DNA from 3 places in the Pseudomonas sp. GYB4201 genome. Region 1 is predicted to be linked to each of the others. Evidence: riboswitches for the same ligand, from Rfam matches in the RefSeq annotation. Region 1 holds a riboswitch; each other region holds the start of a gene.

Region 1 (7,086 bases):
CGGGTAGGCCCTGCACCGGGTAGCCCTCGGCGTGCAGGGCGCGCAGGATGTTCAGCGCCGCCGCCGGGGTGTCCAGGCCCACGCCGTTGCCGATGCGGCCGTCGCGGGTCGGGTAGTTGGCCAGAATCAGTGCGATGCGCTTCTGGCCGTTGGGCAGGCGCGCCAGCTCGGCCCAGCGCCGCGCCAGTTCGGCGACGAAATCCATGCGCTCGGGGTGCGCGCGGTAGCAGACCACGTCGGACTGGCTGCGCTCGCTGCGCCAGGCCAGGTCCTTGAAGCTGATGGGGCGGCTGATGATGCGCCCGTCCAGCTCCGGCAGGGCGATGTGCATGGCCAGGTCGCGCGGGCCCAGGCCCTGCTCGCTGGCTTCCCAGCCGGGCTGGTTGTCCTGGGCGCAGATGGCCTGGATCACCGGGATGTCGCGGCGGAACGGCCGCAGGTGCGGCGCTTCCGGGCTGGACTGGGCAAACCCGGTGGTGTTGAGGATCACCGCCGCGCCGACTTCGTCCATCCAGGCCTGCACCTGGCTCAGGCAGCCGGCCTCCTTGAGGCTGGCCACGGCCATGGGCAGCGGGTTCAGGCCGGCCGCCAGCAGGCGTTGGCAGAACACGTCGACGAAACCGGTGTTGGCCGCCTGCAGGTGCGAGCGGTAGAAGATCAGCGGCACCACGGCCTGGCCGGGTTGCCAGTCGGCCTGCCAATGGGCCAGGCCGGCATCGTGGTGGGCCGGGTGATAGATGGCGGTGCGCGGCAGCGCCTGGGGCTCTGCCCAGGCGTAGTCGCGACCGAGAAACTGGCTGGCCAGGCAGTTGAACAACGACAACGCGTTGCCCATGCCGCCCTGGCGCAGGAAGTGCCACAGGCGTTCGCCCACCTCGCGACCCACGGTGCCCAGGTCACTGAGCTCGGGGTCGGGGCGGTCGTCGCCGGGCACCAGGATCAGCTGCACGCCGCGTTCGGCCAGCGCCACCAGCTGCTCGACGCCGTAGCGCCAGTAGCCGATGCCGCCGTGCAGGGAAATCAGGATGACCTTGGCGTGGCGCAACACCTCGTCCACGTACAGGTCCACGGAAGCGTGGTTCTGTACCTGCATGGGGTTGGCCAGGCGCAGGCTTGGGAAGTCGTCCGGCAGCTGCCGGGCGGCCTCGGCCAGCAGCGCCAGGTGCGAGTCACCGCTGCAGAGAATCACCAGCTCGGCCGGTGTCTGGCCCAGGTCGGCGATGCTGTCGTCCGGCACGAAACCGCCGGGCTGGGTTCTCAGCAGGTGCATGGCTTAACCGTTCAGGGCTGCGCGCAGCTGGCTTTCCAACAGGGCTGCGTCCAGCTCCTGGCCGATCAGCACCAGGCGCGTGCTGCGCGCTTCTTCGGCGCGCCAGGCGCGGTCGAAGTGCTTGTCGAAACGGGTGCCCACGCCCTGGATCAGCAGGCGCATAGGCTTGCCCGGAATGGCGGCGAAGCCCTTGACCCGCAGGATGCCGTGCTTGACCACCAGGGTGGTCAGGGCGTCGAGCAGCTGGGCTTCCGGCGCTTCGGGCAGCTCGATGGAGATGGAGTCGAAGGCGTCGTGGTCGTGGTCGTCGTGATCATCGTCGTCGTGGTGATGATCGTGGTGGGTCAGGCGGCCGTCGATGTGTTCTTCCGACTCGGCGCCCAGGCCCAGCAGCACGTCCAGCGGCAGGCGGCCGCTGCTGGCTTCGATGACCTTGACCGCCGGCGGCAGTTCCTCGGCCACTTCGCGGCGCACGGCGGCCAGGGCCTCGGGCTCGATCAGGTCGGCCTTGTTGAGGATCACCAGGTCGGCGCTGGCCAGCTGGTCGGCGAACAGCTCGTGCAGCGGCGATTCGTGGTCCAGGTTGGGGTCCAGCTTGCGCTGGGCGTCGACCTGGTCCGGGAAGGCGGCGAAGGTGCCGGCGGCCACGGCCGGGCTGTCGACCACGGTGATCACCGCGTCGACGGTGCAGGCGCTGCGGATTTCCGGCCACTGGAAGGCTTGCACCAGCGGTTTTGGCAAGGCCAGGCCGCTGGTCTCGATGAGGATGTGGTCGAGGTCGCCACGGCGGGCCACCAGTTCGCGCATCACCGGGAAGAATTCTTCCTGCACGGTGCAGCACAGGCAGCCGTTGGCCAGTTCGTAGACGCGGCCGGTGGCCTCTTCCTCGGTGCAGCCGATGGTGCACTGCTTGAGGATTTCGCCGTCGATGCCCAGCTCGCCGAATTCGTTGACGATGACCGCGATGCGGCGGCCTTGGGCGTTGTCCAGCATGTGGCGCAGCAAGGTGGTCTTGCCCGAGCCCAGGAAGCCGGTGACGATGGTGACGGGAAGCTTGGCCAGTGTTTTCATCGGATGCCCTTGGCAATATGGCGGGCAAACGGGACGAGAACCGCGGGTGCCGGGCACGCGGGTGCATTCGCCACCGGATCACCCCGCCCGGTTGTAGTGGAAGTCTGTCGAGGCAGGTCTCCTGGCTTGCGGCGTGGGCTCGAAAGCCGACCCTGGCGCCTTCCCGCGTGGAACGCAGTGGCATTGCCGGGGCGCGCACCGCTTACAGTTGCGGGGGCAGCTGCGGCTTGGACCGCATTCCCATCTTGGCTCCGCGTGGCGGAGAACCTCGAAGGTGCAAGGCTACGCAGTGTGGGGGGGAAGGTCAACATCGCCCCTGGCCGCTGCCTGCAGCAGCGGCTACGGTATAGTGGCGGCTTGAGATTTTGTGGATGCCTCCCATGCCTGACCTCTACGCCGGCTTCGGCTGCCAGCGCGGCTGCCCCGCCAGCGTGCTGGCCGACCTGCTCGACACCACCCTCGCCCACCACGGCCTGAGCCGCGGCGATGTGACGGGCGTGGCGAGCATTGACCTGAAGGCCGACGAGGCCGGGCTGCTCGAACTGGCGCAGGCGCTGGACGTGCCATTGACGCTTTTCAGCGCAGCGCAGCTCGCGCCTTTCGAGCCCCGGCTAACCCACCGCTCCGCCGTCGCCTTCAGCCACACCGGCTGCCACGGCGTGGCCGAAAGCGCCGCGCTGGCGCTGGCCGGGGCCGGCAGCCAGTTGCGCGTCAGCCGGCAAAAAAGCCCCAAGGCCACCCTAGCATTGGCACAAGCGGGCCCGATTCCCGGATAATCACCGCCTCGCACTTGAATTTCGCTCAAGCAGCATTCGTTTTCTTCAGGATTTGCACATGACCGTCTACTTCATCGGCGCCGGCCCCGGCGACCCGGAACTGATCACCGTCAAGGGCCAGCGGCTGATCCGCCAGTGCCCGGTGATCATCTACGCCGGCTCCCTGGTGCCCGCCGCCGTGCTCGAAGGCCACCAGGCCGAACAGGTGGTCAACAGCGCCGAACTGCACCTGGAGCAGATCATCGACCTGCTGGCCGCCGCCCACGCCCGCGGCCAGGATGTGGCGCGGGTGCATTCGGGCGACCCGAGCCTGTACGGCGCCATCGGCGAACAGATCCGTTGCCTACGCGCACGCGGCATCCCCTTCGAGATCATCCCTGGCGTCACCGCCACTGCCGCCTGCGCAGCCCTGCTGGGCGCCGAGCTGACGCTGCCGGGGGTGTCGCAGACGGTGATCCTGACCCGTTATGCCGACAAGTCGCCGATGCCTGAAGGCGAAGCCCTGCATGACCTGGCGCGTCACGGCGCGACCATGGCCATTCACCTGGGCGTGCAGCATTTGTCGAAAATCGTGCTGGAGTTGCTGCCCCACTACGGTGCCGACTGCCCCATCGCCGTGATCCACAAGGCCAGCTGGCCGGACCAGGATTGGGTGACCGGCACCCTGGCGGATATTGAAGCCAAGGTAGCGGCCAAGGGGTTCCGCCGCACGGCGCTGATCCTGGTCGGGCGGGTGCTGGACACGGACTGTTTCGGCGAGTCGGCGCTGTACCGCGCCGGCCACGCGCACCTATACAGACAACCCCTGTAGCAGCGGCCGAAGGCCGCGTCCCCCCAAGTGCACCGCGTTGACCCGGACGCGGCCTGGTGGCCGCCGCTACGGGAATAGCCAGGAGTTTTTATGCGCCGGATTGCCTGTTTGATTTATCCCGAAGTGATGAGCCTGGACGTCACCGGGCCGATGCAGGTGTTCGCCTCGGCCAACGAGGAGCTGGCGCGCCTGGGCCGGGCGCCCGCCTACGCCCTGCTGATGCTGGGTGAACAGGCCGGCCCAGTGGCGACCTCGGCAGGCTTCAGCCTGTATGCCGAGCAGCGCTACCACGACACCGACCCCGCCAGCCTCGACACCCTGCTGGTCCCCGGCGGGCGCGGCGAGGCGGCGCAATTCGCCAACCCGCCGCTGCTGGCCTGGCTCAGCCGCGCCGCCACGCAGGTGCAACGCCTGGGCTCGGTGTGCTCCGGCGCGCTGATCCTGGCCCACGCCGGCCTGCTGGACGGCCACCGCGCCACCACCCATTGGGCCGACGTGGAAGCGCTCAAGGCCTTCCCGGCCATCGATGTACAGGGCGAACGCCTGCACACCTACAGCCGCGCCAGCCGCCAGCGCTTTACCTCGGCGGGGGTCACGGCCGGCATCGACCTGGCGCTGGCGCTGGTGGAAGACGACCTCGGCCGGCCCATCGCCCTGGCCGTGGCCCGGCGCCTGGTGATGTTCCTCAAGCGCCCCGGCGACCAGGCGCAGTTCAGCCCGCACCTGGCGCCCCAAGCCTGCCGCGCGCCGCGCCTGGGTGCGCTGCTGGAGTGGATACCCGGGCAACTGGGCGGCGACCTGTCGCTGGAAGCCCTGGCGGCACGGGCGTGCATGGCCCCGCGCACCCTGTACCGGGTGTTCATGGCCGAACTGGGCGTCACCCCGGCGCGCTACGTCGAGCAGGTGCGCCTGGAATCAGCCCGCGCCCTGCTGCAGGGCGGCCAGGCCTCGGTGCAGAGCGTGGCGCGGCTGTGCGGCTTCGGGCACCCCAAGAGCATGCGCCGCAGCTTTCACAAGGCCCTGGGCGTCAGCCCGCAGGATTACGCCGAGCGCTTCGGCGTGCAGGCATAAAAAAACGGCGCTCACGGGGCGCCGTTTTTCGGGTTCGCAGCGTACGCCTTAGTAGTAGGCGTTTTCTTTCTGCGAGTGGTCGGTCACGTCGCGCACGCCCTTGAGTTCCGGGATGCGCTCGAGCAGGGTGCGCTCGATGCCTTCCTTCAGGGTCACGTCGGCCTGGCCGCAGCCCTGGCAGCCGCCACCGAACTGCAGCACGGCGATGCCGTCCTCGACCACTTCGATCAGCGTCACCTGGCCGCCGTGGCTGGCCAGGCCGGGGTTGATCTCGGTCTGCAGGTAGTAGTTGATGCGCTCGTTGATCGGGCTGTCTTCATTGACCATCGGCACCTTGGCGTTCGGCGCCTTGATGGTCAGCTGGCCACCCATGCGGTCGGTGGCGTAGTCCACCACGGCATCTTCCAGGAACGGCACGCTGACCGCGTCGAGCCAGGCGGTGAAGTTCTTCAGGCCGATGGCGGTGTCTTCCGGCTTCTCTTCGCCGGGCTTGCAGTAGGCAATGCAAGTCTCGGCGTAGGTGGTGCCCGGCTGGGTGATGAAAATGCGAATGCCGATACCCGGGGTGTTCTGCTTTTCCAGCAGATCGGCCAGGTAATCGTGTGCCGCGTCGGTAATCGTTATGGCGCTCATGTAAGTTCCTCACAGACTTGCCGGCAGTTTACGCCAAACCGGGCGCGGCACAAAGTCCCAGTATTTTTGTCAGGTTATGGATGGGCGCTCCACCGGCGCCAGGCGCGCCTCCGCCCAGCCCTTCATGCGGCGGTACAGGCGGGTCTCGATCCACACGTAACTGGCCCACGAAGCCAGGGCGATGACCGGCACGCAAACGGCGAAAACCAGGTACGGGTTGATGTTCAGGCGCTCGCTGGCGAACCAGCCGGTGTACAGCACCATCACGTGAATCAGGTACACCGAGTAGCTGCAGTCGCCCAGGGTCTTGAGCACGCGATTGCCCTTGAACCACGGCTCCATGGCCACGCAGGCCAGCACGATCAAGGCACTGGGCACGCCCCAGTTCAACAGCCGGTCGCTGGCCGGCAGGTTGTAGATGGCCACCAGCGAGGCGCCGATCACCAGCAGCGGCACCCACAGCGCCTGCGCGATCCAGCCACGACGGTAGGCCCAGCCGATGGCGATGCCGAGCAGGAATTCATAGATGATGTTGTTGGCATAGAAGCGGCTCAGCACCCCATAGTGGCTGACCATTTCGCACACCGCGAACAGCGCCAGGCCTACGACTAAAGGACGATGCCGCTTGGGCACCACGAACACCAGCGAGAACATCAGGTAGAAGAACATTTCGTAGTTCAGGGTCCAGCCGACGTTCAGCGTGGGGTACAGGCCATAGCCGCCAGGGTTCTCCGAGGGGATGAACAGCAGCGACAGAATGAAATGCGGCAGGTCCACCACCTGGTGCGGCATTTGCTGGCCGACGGCGACGATCATCAGCCCCATCAGCAGGGTGTAGAACCAGTACGCGGGCACGATGCGGATGGCGCGGTTGAGCAGGAAACGCCCGGCGGGCATGTCCTTGTCCTGGGTGGAGAGGTAGATCACCAGGCCGCTGATGACGAAGAAAATGTCCACGCCCACGGCGCCGCGATCAACGAAGAATTGGCCGATGGGGCCGCTGGCATGGAAGTCGAAGAAGATCTGCATGAAGTGATGGCAGACAACCGTCCAGGCTGCCAGTGCCCGGAGGGCTTGAAGCGAAATCAGCATTGTTTACCGCCTTTTTTGGAACCTGACCGTGCGCACTTTCGGTGCACTCTCAAAGGGTCGGACTTCAAAAAAGGGGCAAAGGTCATCCGGATTGACGGGCGGTGCCCACTTTCCCGTAGCAGCTGCCGAAGGCTGCGTCGCCCTTGGACGCAGCCTGCGGCAGCTGCTACGGAATTGCGATATTGCCCGGTAGCTTGTGGTTACAGGTTTTCGTAGCGGTTCATGTCCAGTACCCCCGCCTCCACCGGCTCGGTCTCCTGGATGTAGCGCGTCAGGTCATGGAAAAAGTCCCAGAACTGCGGGTTGGTGCGGCGCACGCCCCAGCGCTCGACGATCTTGTCGAAGCTGGCCTGGTCCCTGGA
Region 2 (7,086 bases), on a different contig from region 1:
CCAGCAGCGCAGGGCCAGGCGGGTCTTGCCCAGCACCGCGTAGGTCAGGGCCACCAGCCGTGCAGGAATATAGTTGAGGACGTCGTCGATGCGCGCTGCCGCCCAGCCGAAACGTTCGAAGCGCTCGTTGCGGTAGCCCCACATGGCGTCCAGGGTATTGCTCAGGCGGTACAGCACCACCCCCGGCGCGCCGGCCACGGCAAACCAGAACAGCGCGGCGAACACCGCGTCGCTGCCGTTCTCCAGCACCGATTCGGTGGCGGCGCGGGCCACGGCGTTGGCGTCCAGCTCGCTGGTCTGGCGGCTGACCAGGTAGCCCACGCGGGTGCGCGCGGTGTCCAGGTCATCGCTGCGCAGGGCCTGGGCCACGGGCGCCACGTGCTCACCGAGGCTGCGCAGGCCCAGGGCGCAGTACAGCGCCAGGATTTCCACCAGGGTGCCCACGTATGGCAGCCAGGACAGCAGCGTGGCCAGCAGGGTCAAGGGAATGACGGCCAGGAACCAGGCCGTCACGCCATGGCTGCGCCAGCCACGGCCGCCGCCGTTGAAGCGGCGCTCCAGGCGGTCGGCCAGGCGCCCGAAGGCTACCAGCGGGTGACGGCTCTTCGGCTCGCCAAGCAGGGCGTCCAGCGCCACGCCGGCAACGGTGACCAGGGCGATGCTCATGGCTTCACCCCCCAGTGGTTCTCGTACAGCATCTCGCTCAACGGCTTGGCCTCGGCCCAGCCTTCCATCACCAGCATGGGCGATGGGTAGAATTCGGTCACCGGGCCCAGGCACAGCACGGCCATGGGCTTGGCGCCGGCGGGCAGGCCCAGCAGGTCGGCCAGGGCCTGCGGGTCGAACAGCGACACCCAGCCCATGCCCAGGCCTTCGGCGCGCGCCGCCAGCCACAGGTTCTGGATGGCGCAGGACAGCGACGCCAGGTCCATCTCCGGCAAGGTACGGCGGCCGAAGACGTAGCGCTCGCGGTCGTCCATCAGCGCCGCCACCAGCACCTCGGCGCAGTCGTTGATACCTTCCACCTTGAGCTTCATGAACTCATCCGAGCGCTCGCCCAGGGCCTCGGCGGTGCGCACCCGCTCGTCCTCCACCACCGCCTGGATACGCCCGCGCAAGGCGCGATCGCTGATGCGGATGAAGCGCCAGGGCTGCATCAGGCCGACGCTGGGCGCTTGGTGCGCGGCGTGCAGCAGGCGCGCCAGCAGTTGCGGGGCGACGTCGCCGCCGGCGAAGTGACGCATGTCGCGGCGCTCACCGATGGCTCGGTAGATGGCCGCGCGCTCGGCGGGGGTGTAGGCGTTGTCAGTCATCAAATGTGCGAGGCCCCTTTGGGGCAGAACAGGGCGGCAACGGCCGCCGGGTTGGACGGGAAATAGAAGTGCACGTACGACGCCGTCAGCCGGCCATCACGGTACACCGCCTCGGCGCCGCGGCCACCGTTGGGGCTGAGGCCACGGGCAATGGGCTCAAGCGCGGTGCTGGTCAGCGAATGGTGGTAGGTGTGCCCGCGCAGGGTGCCCTCGGGCAGCTCCACCGCTTGCAGGGCCAGGGCCGCCAGGCGCTTTTGCATCACCGCTTCGCCGGGCAGCAGGCCCAGCAGCTCGGCGCGCTGGCCGTCGACGTCGGTCAGGGCGTCCAGCAGGTAGAGCATGCCGCCACATTCAGCCAGCAGCGGCTTGCCCTCGGCGTGGTGGCCGCGAATCGCCGCCAGCATCGGCGCGTTGGCCGCCAGGGTGTGGTGGTGCAGTTCCGGGTAGCCACCGGGCAGGTACAGGCTGTCGCAGGGCGGCAGCTGCTGGTCATGCACCGGCGAGAAGAAGCTCAGCTCGGCGCCCATGGCGCGCAGCAGGTCGAGGCTGGCGCCGTAGGTGAAGGCGAAGGCTTCGTCACGGGCGACGGCAATGCGCACGCCGGCCAGCAGGGGTTCGCACGGTACCGGGGTGGGCGCGGCGAAGGTCACCGGCGGTGGCAGCGCGACTTCGCAGCTTGCCGCCAGGGCATTGGCGGCCGCGTCCAGGCGCAGGTCCAGGTCGTTCAGCTCGCTGGCCTGCACCAGGCCCAGGTGGCGGCTGGGCAGTTCGATGCCGGTCTCGCGGGACAGCGCGCCGTACCAGCGCAGGCCTTCGGTGAGGCTGCCTTCCAGCAGTTGCGCGTGGCGCAGGGTGCCGACGCGGTTGGCCAGCACGCCGGCGAACGGCAGGTCCGGCTGGTAGCGCGCCAGGCCCAGGGCCAGGGCGCCGAAGGTCTGGGCCATGGCGGTGCCGTCGATCACGCCCAGCACCGGCACGCCGAAGTGCCGCGCCAGGTCGGCGCTGCTGGGGGTGCCGTCGAACAGGCCCATCACGCCCTCGATCAGGATCAGGTCAGCCTCGGCCGCCGCTTCCCACAGCAGGCGCCGGCTTTCCTCGGCGCCCACCATCCACAAGTCGAGCTGGTACACCGGCGCGCCACTGGCCCGTTCCAGGATCATGGGGTCGAGGAAATCCGGCCCGCACTTGAACACCCGCACCTTGCGCCCCTGGTTGCGGTGCAGGCGCGCCAGGGCGGCGGTGACGGTGGTCTTGCCCTGGCCAGAAGCGGGTGCTGCGATCAGCACCGCCGGGCAATGACGCGGCTGGGTCATAGCTCGATGCCCTTCTGGGCACGAATGCCGGCCTGGAAGGCGTGCTTGAGCATGCCCATCTCGGTGACGGTGTCGGCCAGTTCGACCATCTCGTCCTTGGCGCCACGGCCGGTGACCACCACGTGCTGCATGGCGGGACGCGCCTGCAGGTCGGCCAGCACCTGGTCGAGGTCCAGGTAGCCGTGCTTGAGGGCGATGTTCAGCTCATCGAGAATCACCAGGCCGATGCTCTCGTCCTGCAGCAGGCCACGGGACACTTCCCAGGCGGCCTGGGCGGCGGCGATGTCGCGCTGGCGGTCCTGGGTTTCCCAGGTGAAGCCCTCGCCCATCACGTGGTAGCGCACCTGCTCGGGGAAGCGGCGGAAGAACAGCTCTTCGCCGGTGGCGTTGCGGCCCTTGATGAACTGCACCACGCCGCACTGCATGCCGTGGCCCATGGCGCGCGCGAGCATGCCGAAGGCCGAGCTGCTCTTGCCCTTGCCGTTGCCGCTCAGCACCAGCAGCAGCCCGCATTCGTTGGGCGCATTGGCAATGCGCTCGTCAATGATCGCCTTCTTGCGCAACATGCGCGCCAGATGGCGTTGTTCACGTTCCTGGGATTCACTCATCGCAGCTCTCCGCTACACCTGCACACAGGCGACATCGACGAAAAGCCGCCGCCCGGACGGGCGCAGCACAGACTCGTCAATGCCGCTCTCACCCGCGCGACAGAACAAAAGGGGACCGGCAAGCCAGCGGCTTGCCAAGAAGGGTTCCAGGCCGGTCTCCGGACTCATGAGCGGGGGCATGCACACCCGGGGCCACGCGCCTTCCCGAGCCAATTCGGCCCAGTGGCGCCATGCGCGACCTTGACTCATTTACCGTTGCGGGGGCAGCGCCGGGCTCGCACGCCTGCGGCGGCTCACCGGCTTCCCTGTTTCACCCTGCCAGCCGTGGGGCTGCAAGGCACCTGAAACACGCCGGGAAGGTTAGAGGGTTGGGGGTGGGAGGTCAATTAAAGCTCGCCATACCTCCCCTGTAGCAGCTGCCGCCAGGCGGCGTCCGGCCCTGGCGCGGCCTTCGGCCGCTGCTACGGAGCGCGTGCACCTTTGTCGATCGCGTCGCCTGCATCGCGGCCAAGGCCGGCTCCTACCACGAACGGCGTAGGAGCCGACTTTAGTCGCGATGCAGACGACGCCGTTTCAAGACAGTTGCTGCTGCGGGGTTTTATTGGAACCACTGCCCTACCCCGCCCCTCTACAGCACATACCTCCGCCTCAGCGAGCAATTACAATGCACAAGACCCGCCTGGCCCTGATCATCCTCGCCTCCAGCACGCTGCTGGCCTGCGGCGAGTCCTCGACCCTGAAGGTGGCCGACGGCACCGGCCCGCACCCGCAGCTGCCAGCGCCGAACAAGACGCTGATCCCCACGGTGAACATCGCCGACGCCATAGGCTGGCCCGACGGCGAGAAACCCCAGCCGGCCAAGGGCACCCAGGTGGCCGCCTTCGCCGAGGGCCTGGACCACCCGCGCTGGCTGTACGTGCTGCCCAACGGCGACGTGCTGGTGGCCGAGACCAACGCGCCGCCCAAGCCCGAGGACGCCAAGGGCATCAAGGGCTGGGTGATGAAGAAGGTCATGGGCAAGGCCGGCGCCGGGGTGCCCAGCGCCAACCGCATCACCCTGCTGCGCGACACCAACGGCGACGGCGTGGCCGACACCCGCACGGTGTTCATCGCCAACCTCAACTCGCCGTTCGGCATGACCCTGGTGGGCAGCGACCTGTACGTGGCCGACACCGATGCCCTGCTGCGCTTCCATTACGACACCGGCGCCACCGCCATCAGCGGCCAGGGCACCAAGGTGACGGATCTGCCGGGCGGGCCGCTCAACCACCACTGGACCAAGAACGTCATCGCCAGCCCCTCGGGCAACAAGCTGTACGTCACCGTGGGCTCCAACAGCAACGTCGGCGAGAACGGCCTGGACAAGGAAGCAGGCCGCGCGGCGATCTGGGAGGTGGACCGCACCAGCGGCGAGCACCGCATCTATGCCTCGGGCCTGCGCAACCCCAACGGCATGGGGTTCGAGCCGCAGACCGGGCAGCTATGGACGTCAGTGAACGAACGCGACGAGATCGGCAGCGACCTGGTGCCTGACTACATCACCTCGGTGAAGGACGGCGGCTTCTATGGCTGGCCGTTCAGCTACTACGGCCAGCACATCGACAACCGCGTCAGCCCCCAGAACCCGGCACTGGTGGCCAAGGCCATCGCCCCGGACTACGCCGTGGGCCCGCACACCGCTTCCATCGGTTTCACCTTTGCCAGCACCAGCGGCGGGCTGGCGGCGCCGTTCAACCATGGCGCCTACGTAAGCCAGCACGGTTCGTGGAACCGCAAGCCACACAGCGGCTACAAGGTGATTTTCGTGCCGTTCGTGGACGGCAAGCCCAGCGGCCAGCCGATCGACGTGCTGACCGGGTTCCTCAACGACAAGGAACAGGCCATGGGCCGGCCGGTTGGCGTGACCGAGGACCACAAGGGCGGGGTGCTGGTGGCCGATGACGTGGGGAACAAGATCTGGCGGATTACAGCCGTGAAATAGTGGTGGGTTCGGACGCGGCCTGGCGGCCGCTGCTACGGGGCCGCGTCCGTGCCACTCATGGGTTGTGCGCCAGGCTTGCTGGTTGCAACACGCGCTTGGCGTTCAGGTAGGCGTGCTGCCAATACGGCTTGTTGAGGTAGTCCAGCTTCACCGTGCCGCCCGTGGCCGGGGCATGCACGAAGCGGCCCTCGCCCACGTAGATGCCGGCATGGCTGACCTGCGAACCGCCGCTGGTGGCGAAGAAGATCAGGTCACCGGACTGCAAGGCATCCTTGCTGACATCGGGGGCGCGCATGCTGATCATTTCCCGCGTGGAGCGCGGCAGGCTGATGCCGGCCGCGTCGCGATAGACGTAGGTGATCAGGCCGCTGCAGTCGAAGCCCGAATCCGGCGTGTTGCCGCCCCAGCGGTACGGGGTGCCGACCAGCCCGATGGCTCGCATCAGGACGTCATCGGCCTGGGGGGACAAGGGCTGCTGGGGAGCTGAAACAAAAGGTTGATACACCGGCGCAGGCGCAGGTGGCGGCTTGTGGCCAGCGCAGGCGGTGAGCAGGCCTGCGAAGAGTAATAGCGCGAAACGGGCCGTTAGCGACATAAACAGAACCATCCTGATTCAACTGCCGTTGAAGACTAGCTTGTATTCCCGAAAACGCGCAACGGCGGCACACTTTCCAGTGCGCCGCCGCTGCGAGTACCGCCCAGACTGCTTACTTGCGTGCGATAGTCGTGGTCGGTGCCATGGCCAAGGCACGCTTGGCTTCGATAAAGGTCTTGCTCCAGTAGGCGTCATCGAGGCTGTCGATGCGCACGCCGCCGCTACGGTGGCTGCTGGAATGGATGAACTGGTCATCGCCCAGGTAGATGCCGGCGTGGCTCACGCGACCACGGCCACGGGTGCTGAAGAACAGCAGGTCACCGGGCTTGAGGTTGTTGCGGGCTACCAGGGGGGCTTTGACGTTGATCATGTCACGCGTGGAACGCGGCAGGGTCATGCCGGCCTCCTCGCGGAACAGGTAACCGATGAAGCCGCTGCAATCGAAGCCCGATTCAGTGGAACCACCGGTGCGATAGCGGGTGCCGATCAGCGATTTGCCGCGTTCCAGGATGCTGTCAGCCAGCATGGGCATCTGGTAGGGCTTGCTGTTCTCGGAGAAGTCAGCCAGTTCCTTTTCGGTATCCAGCTCTTCTTCTTGGAAATTCAGGGTTACAGCTTTCGCCTGGGCCTGGGACTGTGGAGTCACCGGGTTGAGAGCCTGTTGCTGCGATACCGGCGTATGAGCCGCGCAGCCGAAAAGCAGGGTCACGAGTGCGAGGGGCACGAGGGGTGCGAAGCGCTTTAGCATGGGCACGACCGTGTCTGTAGAAGTTAAGAAGACGCGACTATGCCCGCTATCAAATCCATTTGCAAATTCAATCGAAAAAAATGTGACTCAGCAGTTTCGGCATGACTTCTAACGCCCTACTCTCAAAAAACACGTCCATGCTGGCAGAAAGCCCGCTTCGCAATGGGTTGATCTCAATGGCAAACCCGCCAGCGGCGCGGGTTTCAGCGATGGGCGCGTTGATGTAGGGGAAGCTGGCCGTGGTGCCGATCACCAGCACCACCTCGAAACCAATCGCCATTTGCCGATACAGCGCCTCAATCGCCCGCTCGGGCAGCATTTCCTCGAAAAGCACCACGGAAGGCCGCATAACGCCATTACAGACGTTGCAGCGCGGCGGCAGTGGCTGACCAAGGATTTCCCGCAAATCATCGCGTACAGCGCCACAGGCGCGACAGAACAGTGGCGCCAATTCCCCGTGAATTTCAATTAACCGTTCGTCGGGACCTCCTGCCTGGCGGTGATAACCGTCAATGTTTTGCGTCAGCA
Region 3 (7,086 bases), on a different contig from region 1:
TCGCGGTGTTGGCGTAGCGCGCATCCACGTAGCGCAGGCCGGCCCCGGCGTCGATGCGCTCGGTGATGGCCTTGCTCAGCCACAGGTTGGCCGTGCGCCGGGGCACATCGGTGGGGCGGTTGCCGGCGCGCGACAGCACCTGGCCATCCACCGCTTCATCGAAGTCATCGTAACGGGCGCGCACCACCGCCGCGTTCGCCGACAGCTGCCAATGGTCGGCCAACGCCAGTTCCAGGCTGGCCTCCAGGCCGTTCGAGGACTGCTGGCCCACCTGCAGGGTGTCGCGGGTGATGGGGTCGGTGGTCAACAGCTTGCGCTTGACGATGTGGTAGGCGGCCAGGGTCCAGGCGCCGCGGCCGTCCCAGAACTGCTGCTTGAGGCCCAGCTCGGTCTGTTTTGCCCGGGCCAGGTCCAGCTGCTGCTGGGTGGGGTTGAGGGTGACCAGGTCGCTGACGCCGTCCTGGCTGGTGCTGTACTGGCCGTACAGCGACAGCTGGTCGGTGACCGCGAACACCAGCCCGGCGCGCCAGTTGCCGCCGTCCAGGCTGGCGTCGCTGCGGGTATCGGTACGCGCGTCGTCACGCTGGATGTGGTTCTGGTCGCGGCGCACGCCCGTCACCAGCGCCCAGCGCTCGGACAGCTGCAGGCGGTTCTCGGCGAACAGCGCGAAGGTCTGGGTGGTGCTCTGGCTCAGCGCCTGGAACGGCGACTGGCTGTGGAACCAGCCCGGCGCCGGCGCCCAGGGGTCCACGTAGTCACCACCAACATCGGTGTAGGGCGAGTTGTTGGCCAGGCCGAAGCGGATGCGGTTGTACTCGGCGCCGACTACGGTCTTGCTGGCAAGGCCGAACAGGTTGTGGTCGAAGGTGAAGGTCTGGCGGTCGCCCAACTGTTCTTCGTGGTGCTTGATTTCCAGGTAGCTGCCGCGCAGCAGTTGGCCCTGGCTGCTGTCCCAGCTATAGCTTTCGGCGTTGCGCCAGTGGCGGCGGCTCTTGATGTAGTACAGCTCGTTGCTGGCGCTGATAGCGTCGCTCAGGGTCCAGTCGCTGGTCAGCCGGGTCCATTGGTCGTCGTAGTGCTGCATGGCGTTGCGCACGTTGTAGTTCTTGTCGCGCAGGCTGTCGTGGTAGTGGCCGTCGATCAGCGGTGTGCCCAGGTAGTTCATGGGGCGGCTGTCACCGCGCTCGTGGGCCAGGGTGAAGCTCAGGTCGTCGCTGGCCTGCCAGCGCAGGGCGCCGCTGAAGGCCAGGCTTGAGGACTGGCCACGGTCTACCCAACCGTTGCTGCGCTGCTGGTCCAGGGTCAGCCGGTAGCTGAGGCGCTCGCCCAGCGAGCCGCCGCTGTCGAACGCGGTCTGCTGGCGGTCGTCGCTGCCGTAGCCCACGCGCAGGTGGTTGCTGATGGCGCCCTCGAAGGGCTTCTTGGGGATCACGTTGATCACCGCGCCGGTGGCACCTTCGCCGTACAGCACCGAGGCCGGGCCGCGGATCACGTCGATGCGCTCCACCATCCACGGGTCCACCGGGAAGGTCTGGGTGCCGGCGCCGGTGTACAGGCGCGCGCCGTCGAACAGGGTCATCACCGACTCGTGGCCGCTGAAGCCGCGCGCCGACAGCGCCGTGTTGCCGTTGCCCGGCGCGGCGATGCTGGTCATGCCGGGCGCACGGGTGACGGCTTCCTGCACCGTGAGGTTGTTGCGCTGGTCGATGGCGCCTTCGTCGAGGCTGCTGATACTGGCCGGGGTCTGCAGCGGCGTCAGGTTCAGGCGCGAGCCTGCGGTGCCGGGGGTGGCCAGCGCGGTGTCGGCGCGTTCGCTGATGGTGGTGGCCGGCAGTGCCAGCTCATCGGCGGCGTGCACGGGCAAGGACAAGGCCAGGCACGGGGCCAGGCGGTGAAGCAGGGAAGTGCGGGACATGCTGTTCCAACTACAGTCAGGAAAAGATGAACCCGGAGGGACACGCATGGCAAATCGCGGGCGCAAACGCCCACGGAAACCGGCCTGCGCCCGCCCACCGCGGGTTGCCAATTGAAGCGTTTGCAGGCCGGTCTCCGGGCTTGCGAGGGTCATGAACGCGCCGCCTTCCCATGCTCTATGCACAGTGGCCTGTTGACGTGTTCGCTCGCTTACCGTTGCGGGGGCAGCGCCGGACTGATCACCAAAGTGACGCACCGGCTTCCCGTTTCACCCTGAGCACGGCGGCTGAGGGCACCTGAAACTGGCGCGCATTCGACCACTGATGTGGATCCAGGTCAATGTCTGCGCCTCGATACAATCTTGTAGCCGCTGCCGAAGGCTGCGCTGGCCGGCATGAACACTGAATATCTCCAGTGCATGAAAAGGCCAGCGCAGCCTGCGGCAGCGGCTACGCAGCGTCGCGTCAATGGGGTATATTGCGCGCCATTACAGAATACATACCGCAGTACACTTCAAAGGAGCAGGCATGGCACGGGGTGGGATCAACAAGGCAGTGGTGCAAAAGGCGCGTGAGGCGCTGCTGGCCCGGGGCGAGAACCCCACCATCGACGCCGTGCGCGTGGCGTTGGGCAACACCGGTTCGAAGACCACCATCCACCGCTACCTCAAGGAGCTGGAAGAAACCGACCAGCGCCGCCAGGCCCCGCGCGAGCACCTGACCCAGGAGCTGGGCGAACTGGTAGGCCGCCTGGCTTTGCGCCTGAAAGAGGAGGGCGACGAGTATGTGCAGCAGGCCCAGGCGCGTTTCGACCTGCAAAAGGCCGTGCTCGAAGCCGACCTGGCCGAAGCCGCCAAGGCTCACGCGGCGCTGCAGCAGCAGTTCGAGATCCAGGCCGAGGCTCTGGCCAGTGAGTCGGAGCAGCTGGCTACCTGCCGCACCTCGTTGCAGGCCGAGCACACCCGCAACGCGCGGTTGGGCCAGGAGTGCAGCGACCTGCAGCTGCGCGTGCAGGAAAAGGACGAACACATTCGCTCGCTGGAAGACAAGCACCAGCACGCCCGCGACGCCCTTGAGCACTACCGCCAGGCGGTGAAGGAGCAGCGCGACCAGGACCAGCGCCGCCACGAAGGCCAGGTGCAGCAGGTGCAGGTGGAAGTGCGGCAGTTGCAGCAGAGCCTGATCGTCAAGCAGGACGAGTTGATGCGCCTGAACCGCGACAACGAACGCATGCTGGTGGAGGCACGCCAGGCGCGCAAGGATCAGGACACCGCCACCCAGGCCCTGGCCGACAAGGCCGCCGAGGCCACGGCCCTGGCCACGCAATTGGCCCAGGCGTTGGGCGCGCGCGAAGCGCAAGCCCAGCAGATCGAGGTGCTGCGCCAGGAGCAGGCGGCCCAGGCCAAGGCCAGCAAGGCCCAGGTGCTGCGCGAGGCGCGCCTGGAGCAACAGCTGCAACAGGCCAATGCCACCTTGGCGCAGTGGCGCGCCGACCGCGCCGCGGCCAGCGCCGAGTAAAGCCGCTCAGGGCTCGGAAGGGGTATCGTCCGGGCCCACCGGGTGCAGGCCGCTGCGCAGGATGCGCCGCACCCGCTGCATTTTCTCCACCGAGCCGGGCACGCCGTTGCCCATGTCCAGCAGGGCCTGGGCGCACAGCTTGGGGCCATAGCCGTCGAGCTTGGCGAATTCCTCGCCGGACATGTGAATGGTTTTGAGGGCGAAGGCCAGCAGGTTGTCGCCGGGGTTGGGGCCGTTGAGGATGCCCTGGATCATGTACGCCAGGGCCTGGCGGTACTGGCCCTGGGTGTGGATGGCGGCGCAGTCGATGTCGGTGCCGGCGAAGGTCTGCACCATCAGGCGGCGCATCACCTCGTCGAGCAGTGCCGGCTCGCTGCCGTCGTCCTCGAACACCTTGGTGCGGCGCAGGGGAATGACGTTGTCGTCGTGATCGCTCATGGGTACTCCTTGTGGTGACGCTACAGGGAAAGTATGCGCCATTGCGTTGCGCTGTCCATAATCCTCGCGGCGCTGTCCAAGCCAGGCACCGCTGCCGGCGGGCACACTGCAGGCCTGCCTTTGCCATCAGGAGCCTCCCATGACCGAGTACGTGATTGCCCCACCGCCCGCCGCCAGCGTCGCCATTGCCGGCGACAGCCGCCGTTTCCCCGTGCGCCGGGTGTTCTGCGTGGGCCGCAACTATTCCGAGCACGCGCGGGAAATGGGCCATGACCCGGACCGCGAGCCGCCGTTCTTCTTCTGCAAGCCCGCCGACGCCGTGGTGCCGGCCGAAGGCGTGATCGCCTACCCGCCGCTGACCGCCGACCTGCACCATGAGGTGGAACTGGTGGTGGCCATCGCCGAGGGCGGCGTCGACATCGCCCCCGAGCAGGCCCTGGCGCATGTGTGGGGCTATGGCGTGGGCCTGGACCTGACCCGCCGCGACCTGCAGGCCCAGGCCAAGAAGCAGGGCCGGCCGTGGGACTGGGCCAAGGGCTTCGACGAATCGGCGCCGTGCACCGCGCTGATCCCGGCCAGCACCCTGGGCCACCCGGCCAGCGGCGCCATCTGGCTCACGGTGAACGGCGAGGAGCGCCAGCGCGGCGACCTGGCGGACCAGATCTGGGCGGTGCCGGACGTGATCGCCTACCTGTCGCGCGCGGTGGCGCTGCAGCCCGGCGACCTGATCTTCACCGGCACCCCGGCCGGCGTCGGCGCCTTGCAGCCCGGCGACCAGGTCAGCGCCGGCATCGACGGCGTGGCCCAGTTCCAATTGCGCATCGGCCAGCGCTGACAGCCGCCGCGCCGCGCTTTAGACTGGCGGCGTCTATCCGGCTTTCGAGGTTGCTGCCATGTCGTCCCTGTCCCGCGTGCCCACCTACGGCATGCAGCAGCGCAGCAACCGCGAGGATTTCTACATCCGCGACAAGCAGGAGCGCGAGGCGCTGACCTCGCCGCACCGCCACGAATACTTCCAGATCCAGGTCAACCTGGGCGGCGACACCGTGCAGCACATCGGCGGCGCGGTGCGGCCGTTCCCGCGCAACGCCCTGAGCTTTATCCTGCCGCACCGCCTGCACTTGATCCCGCACCCCGAGCACGGCAACTTCATGCTCATCAACTTCGCCCAGGGTTTCCTGCTGCCGCACCTGGCGTGCGACCCGCTGGACCTAGAGGACGTGCCCCTGGGCCAGGCCCCTGAGCTCGCGCCGTTCCAGTGCCAGGAACACCTGGACTTCATTCTCGACGACGGCGCCTTTGCCGAGGTACAAGCCTTGCTGCTGCGCCTGCGCGAGCTGGACCGCACCCGTGACTTCGGCACCACCACCTTGCTGCGGGCCGGGCTGTTGCAGCTGATTGGCCTGGTCAGCCAGCGCTTCGCCCCGGCGCTGCAGCAACTGGCCAGCGACAAGGCCGCACGGCGCGGCCGCCGCGATGCGCTGGCGCGAGTGACCGCCTATATTCGCGAGCACATCGCCAACCCGGAGCTGACCTTGAAGGACGCGGCCGCCGCGGCCTTCCTGTCGCCCAACTACCTCACCCACCTGCTGCGCAAGGACACCGGCAGCACCTTCAGCGAACTGGTGCTGGAGCGGCGCATGCGCCTGGCGCGCACCCATCTGCTCAACAGCGACGAGCCCATCAGCCACGTGGCCCAGCGCTGCGGTTTCAGCGACGAAGCGTACTTTTCGCGGCGCTTCCGCCAGACCCAAGGCCTGCCGCCCGGGCAATTTCGCCGACAGCAGCGCGAGCATAGCGCCCATCAATGATGGTTAGCGTTGTGGCCGGGCTTTGCTAGGGTAGGTGAAAGGTTCAGACGAGCATGGACGATGAAGGCCATACAACAGCGCACCCTGGCGGTCAACGGCATCACCCTGAGCGTGCACGTCGCCGGGCCCGAACACGGCCGGCCGGTGTGGCTGCTGCACGGTTTCCCCGAGTGCTGGTACTCGTGGCGGGCGCAGATCGCGCCGCTGGTGGCCGCCGGTTACCAGGTGTGGATGCCGGAGATGCGCGGCTACGGCGCCAGCTCCGCGCCCCAGGCGGTGGAGGCCTACGACCTGCTGACCCTGTGCGCCGACATCCAGGGCGCCATGGACCTGCTGGGCCAGCGCCAGGTGTGCGTGGTGGGCCACGACTGGGGCGCGCCGGTGGCCTGGCACCTGGCGCTGCTGGAACCTGAGCGGGTGCAGGCGGTGGTGGCCTTGTCGGTGCCCTACGCCGGGCGGCCGAAACAGCCGGCGATAGAGCTGATACGCGCGCACTTCAAGGACCGCTTCAACTACATCCTGTATTTCCAGAACCCGGGGGTGGCCGAGGCCGAGCTGGACGCCGACATCGCCCACACCCTGCGCATGTTCATGCAGGGCGGCGCCAACGGCGACCTGATCCTCAAGCACAAGCCTGCCAGCGCCACGCTGTTCGACGGCATCAACCAGCCCGACCGGCTGCCGCCCTGGTGCAGCGCCGAGGCGTTCGAGGTGTACGTGCAAACCTTCGCCGGCCGCGGCTTCCATGGCGCGCTGAACTGGTACCGCAACTTCGAACGCAACTGGCAGCGCACCGAAGCCCTGGCCGAGGCCTGCGTCGAGCAGCCGGCGCTGTTCCTGCTGGGCGACCTGGACCCGGTGGGCGTGCTGGAGGCGCACACGCTGCTGCGCATGCCCAAGCGCGTGCCACGCCTGGAGCAGCACATCGTCAAGGCCTGCGGCCACTGGATACAGAGCGAACAGCCCGACATCGTCAATGGGCATCTGCTGAAGTTCCTGGCCACCCATTACCCGTAAACCACCTCAATACCCGTAGCAGCGGCCGCAGGCCGCGTCCAAAGCCGTCTCACCGAATGAAGATTAATTTAACCTCACAACCCGTTGATCCATAACGCTTTGCCCAAAGCCGCGGACACCCTGCATATGCCTTTTCCCTAGGCACTTATGACCCCGCCCGGCATATCCATAGGCCAACTCCGTATTTTTGAACCAAAACGTACATTCCTACACTCCGCCGTCCCTGACCCCACCAAGGACGTCCGATGTACCGTCAAGCCTTCCCCCTGGCCCTCAGCGCCGCTTTGTTCAGCCAGCCCCTGTGGGCCGATGGTTTCCTCGATGACAGCAAGGCCGACCTGACCCTGCGCAACTTCTTCATCAACAACGACAACCGCAGCGGCACGGCC

Evidence for each region. Region 1 has a riboswitch for cobalamin ahead of cobW (cobalamin biosynthesis protein CobW). Riboswitches for the same ligand answer to the same signal wherever they lie in the genome.
Region 2: it holds a riboswitch for cobalamin, as region 1 does, so the genes downstream of both, cobO (cob(I)yrinic acid a,c-diamide adenosyltransferase) here and cobW (cobalamin biosynthesis protein CobW) in region 1, are expected to answer to the same signal.
Region 3: it holds a riboswitch for cobalamin, as region 1 does, so the genes downstream of both, AC0Z2B_RS17460 (TonB-dependent receptor) here and cobW (cobalamin biosynthesis protein CobW) in region 1, are expected to answer to the same signal.

Annotation. Positions count from the first base shown of each region.
Region 1 is NZ_JBWGIG010000025.1:66,664-73,749, reverse strand. It holds gene cobN (cobaltochelatase subunit CobN) at 1-1,270, opposite strand, end outside; gene cobW (cobalamin biosynthesis protein CobW) at 1,274-2,341, opposite strand; cobalamin riboswitch at 2,436-2,627, opposite strand; gene AC0Z2B_RS21940 (cobalamin biosynthesis protein) at 2,713-3,117, shown strand; gene cobM (precorrin-4 C(11)-methyltransferase) at 3,176-3,928, shown strand; gene AC0Z2B_RS21930 (GlxA family transcriptional regulator) at 4,019-4,999, shown strand; gene nfuA (Fe-S biogenesis protein NfuA) at 5,048-5,632, opposite strand; gene AC0Z2B_RS21920 (acyltransferase family protein) at 5,702-6,724, opposite strand; gene AC0Z2B_RS21915 (fatty acid cis/trans isomerase) at 6,925-7,086, opposite strand, start outside.
Region 2 is NZ_JBWGIG010000022.1:71,007-78,092, forward strand. It holds gene cbiB (adenosylcobinamide-phosphate synthase CbiB) at 1-666, opposite strand, end outside; gene bluB (5,6-dimethylbenzimidazole synthase) at 663-1,313, opposite strand; gene AC0Z2B_RS20565 (cobyrinate a,c-diamide synthase) at 1,313-2,626, opposite strand; gene cobO (cob(I)yrinic acid a,c-diamide adenosyltransferase) at 2,623-3,234, opposite strand; cobalamin riboswitch at 3,367-3,594, opposite strand; gene AC0Z2B_RS20575 (PQQ-dependent sugar dehydrogenase) at 3,899-5,215, shown strand; gene AC0Z2B_RS20580 (C40 family peptidase) at 5,271-5,810, opposite strand; gene AC0Z2B_RS20585 (C40 family peptidase) at 5,923-6,558, opposite strand; gene AC0Z2B_RS20590 (NAD-dependent protein deacylase) at 6,626-7,086, opposite strand, start outside.
Region 3 is NZ_JBWGIG010000017.1:38,212-45,297, reverse strand. It holds gene AC0Z2B_RS17460 (TonB-dependent receptor) at 1-1,915, opposite strand, end outside; cobalamin riboswitch at 2,024-2,229, opposite strand; gene AC0Z2B_RS17455 (DNA-binding protein) at 2,442-3,431, shown strand; gene AC0Z2B_RS17450 (hypothetical protein) at 3,438-3,869, opposite strand; gene AC0Z2B_RS17445 (fumarylacetoacetate hydrolase family protein) at 4,009-4,704, shown strand; gene AC0Z2B_RS17440 (helix-turn-helix transcriptional regulator) at 4,763-5,680, shown strand; gene AC0Z2B_RS17435 (alpha/beta fold hydrolase) at 5,741-6,697, shown strand; gene AC0Z2B_RS17430 (OprD family porin) at 6,943-7,086, shown strand, end outside.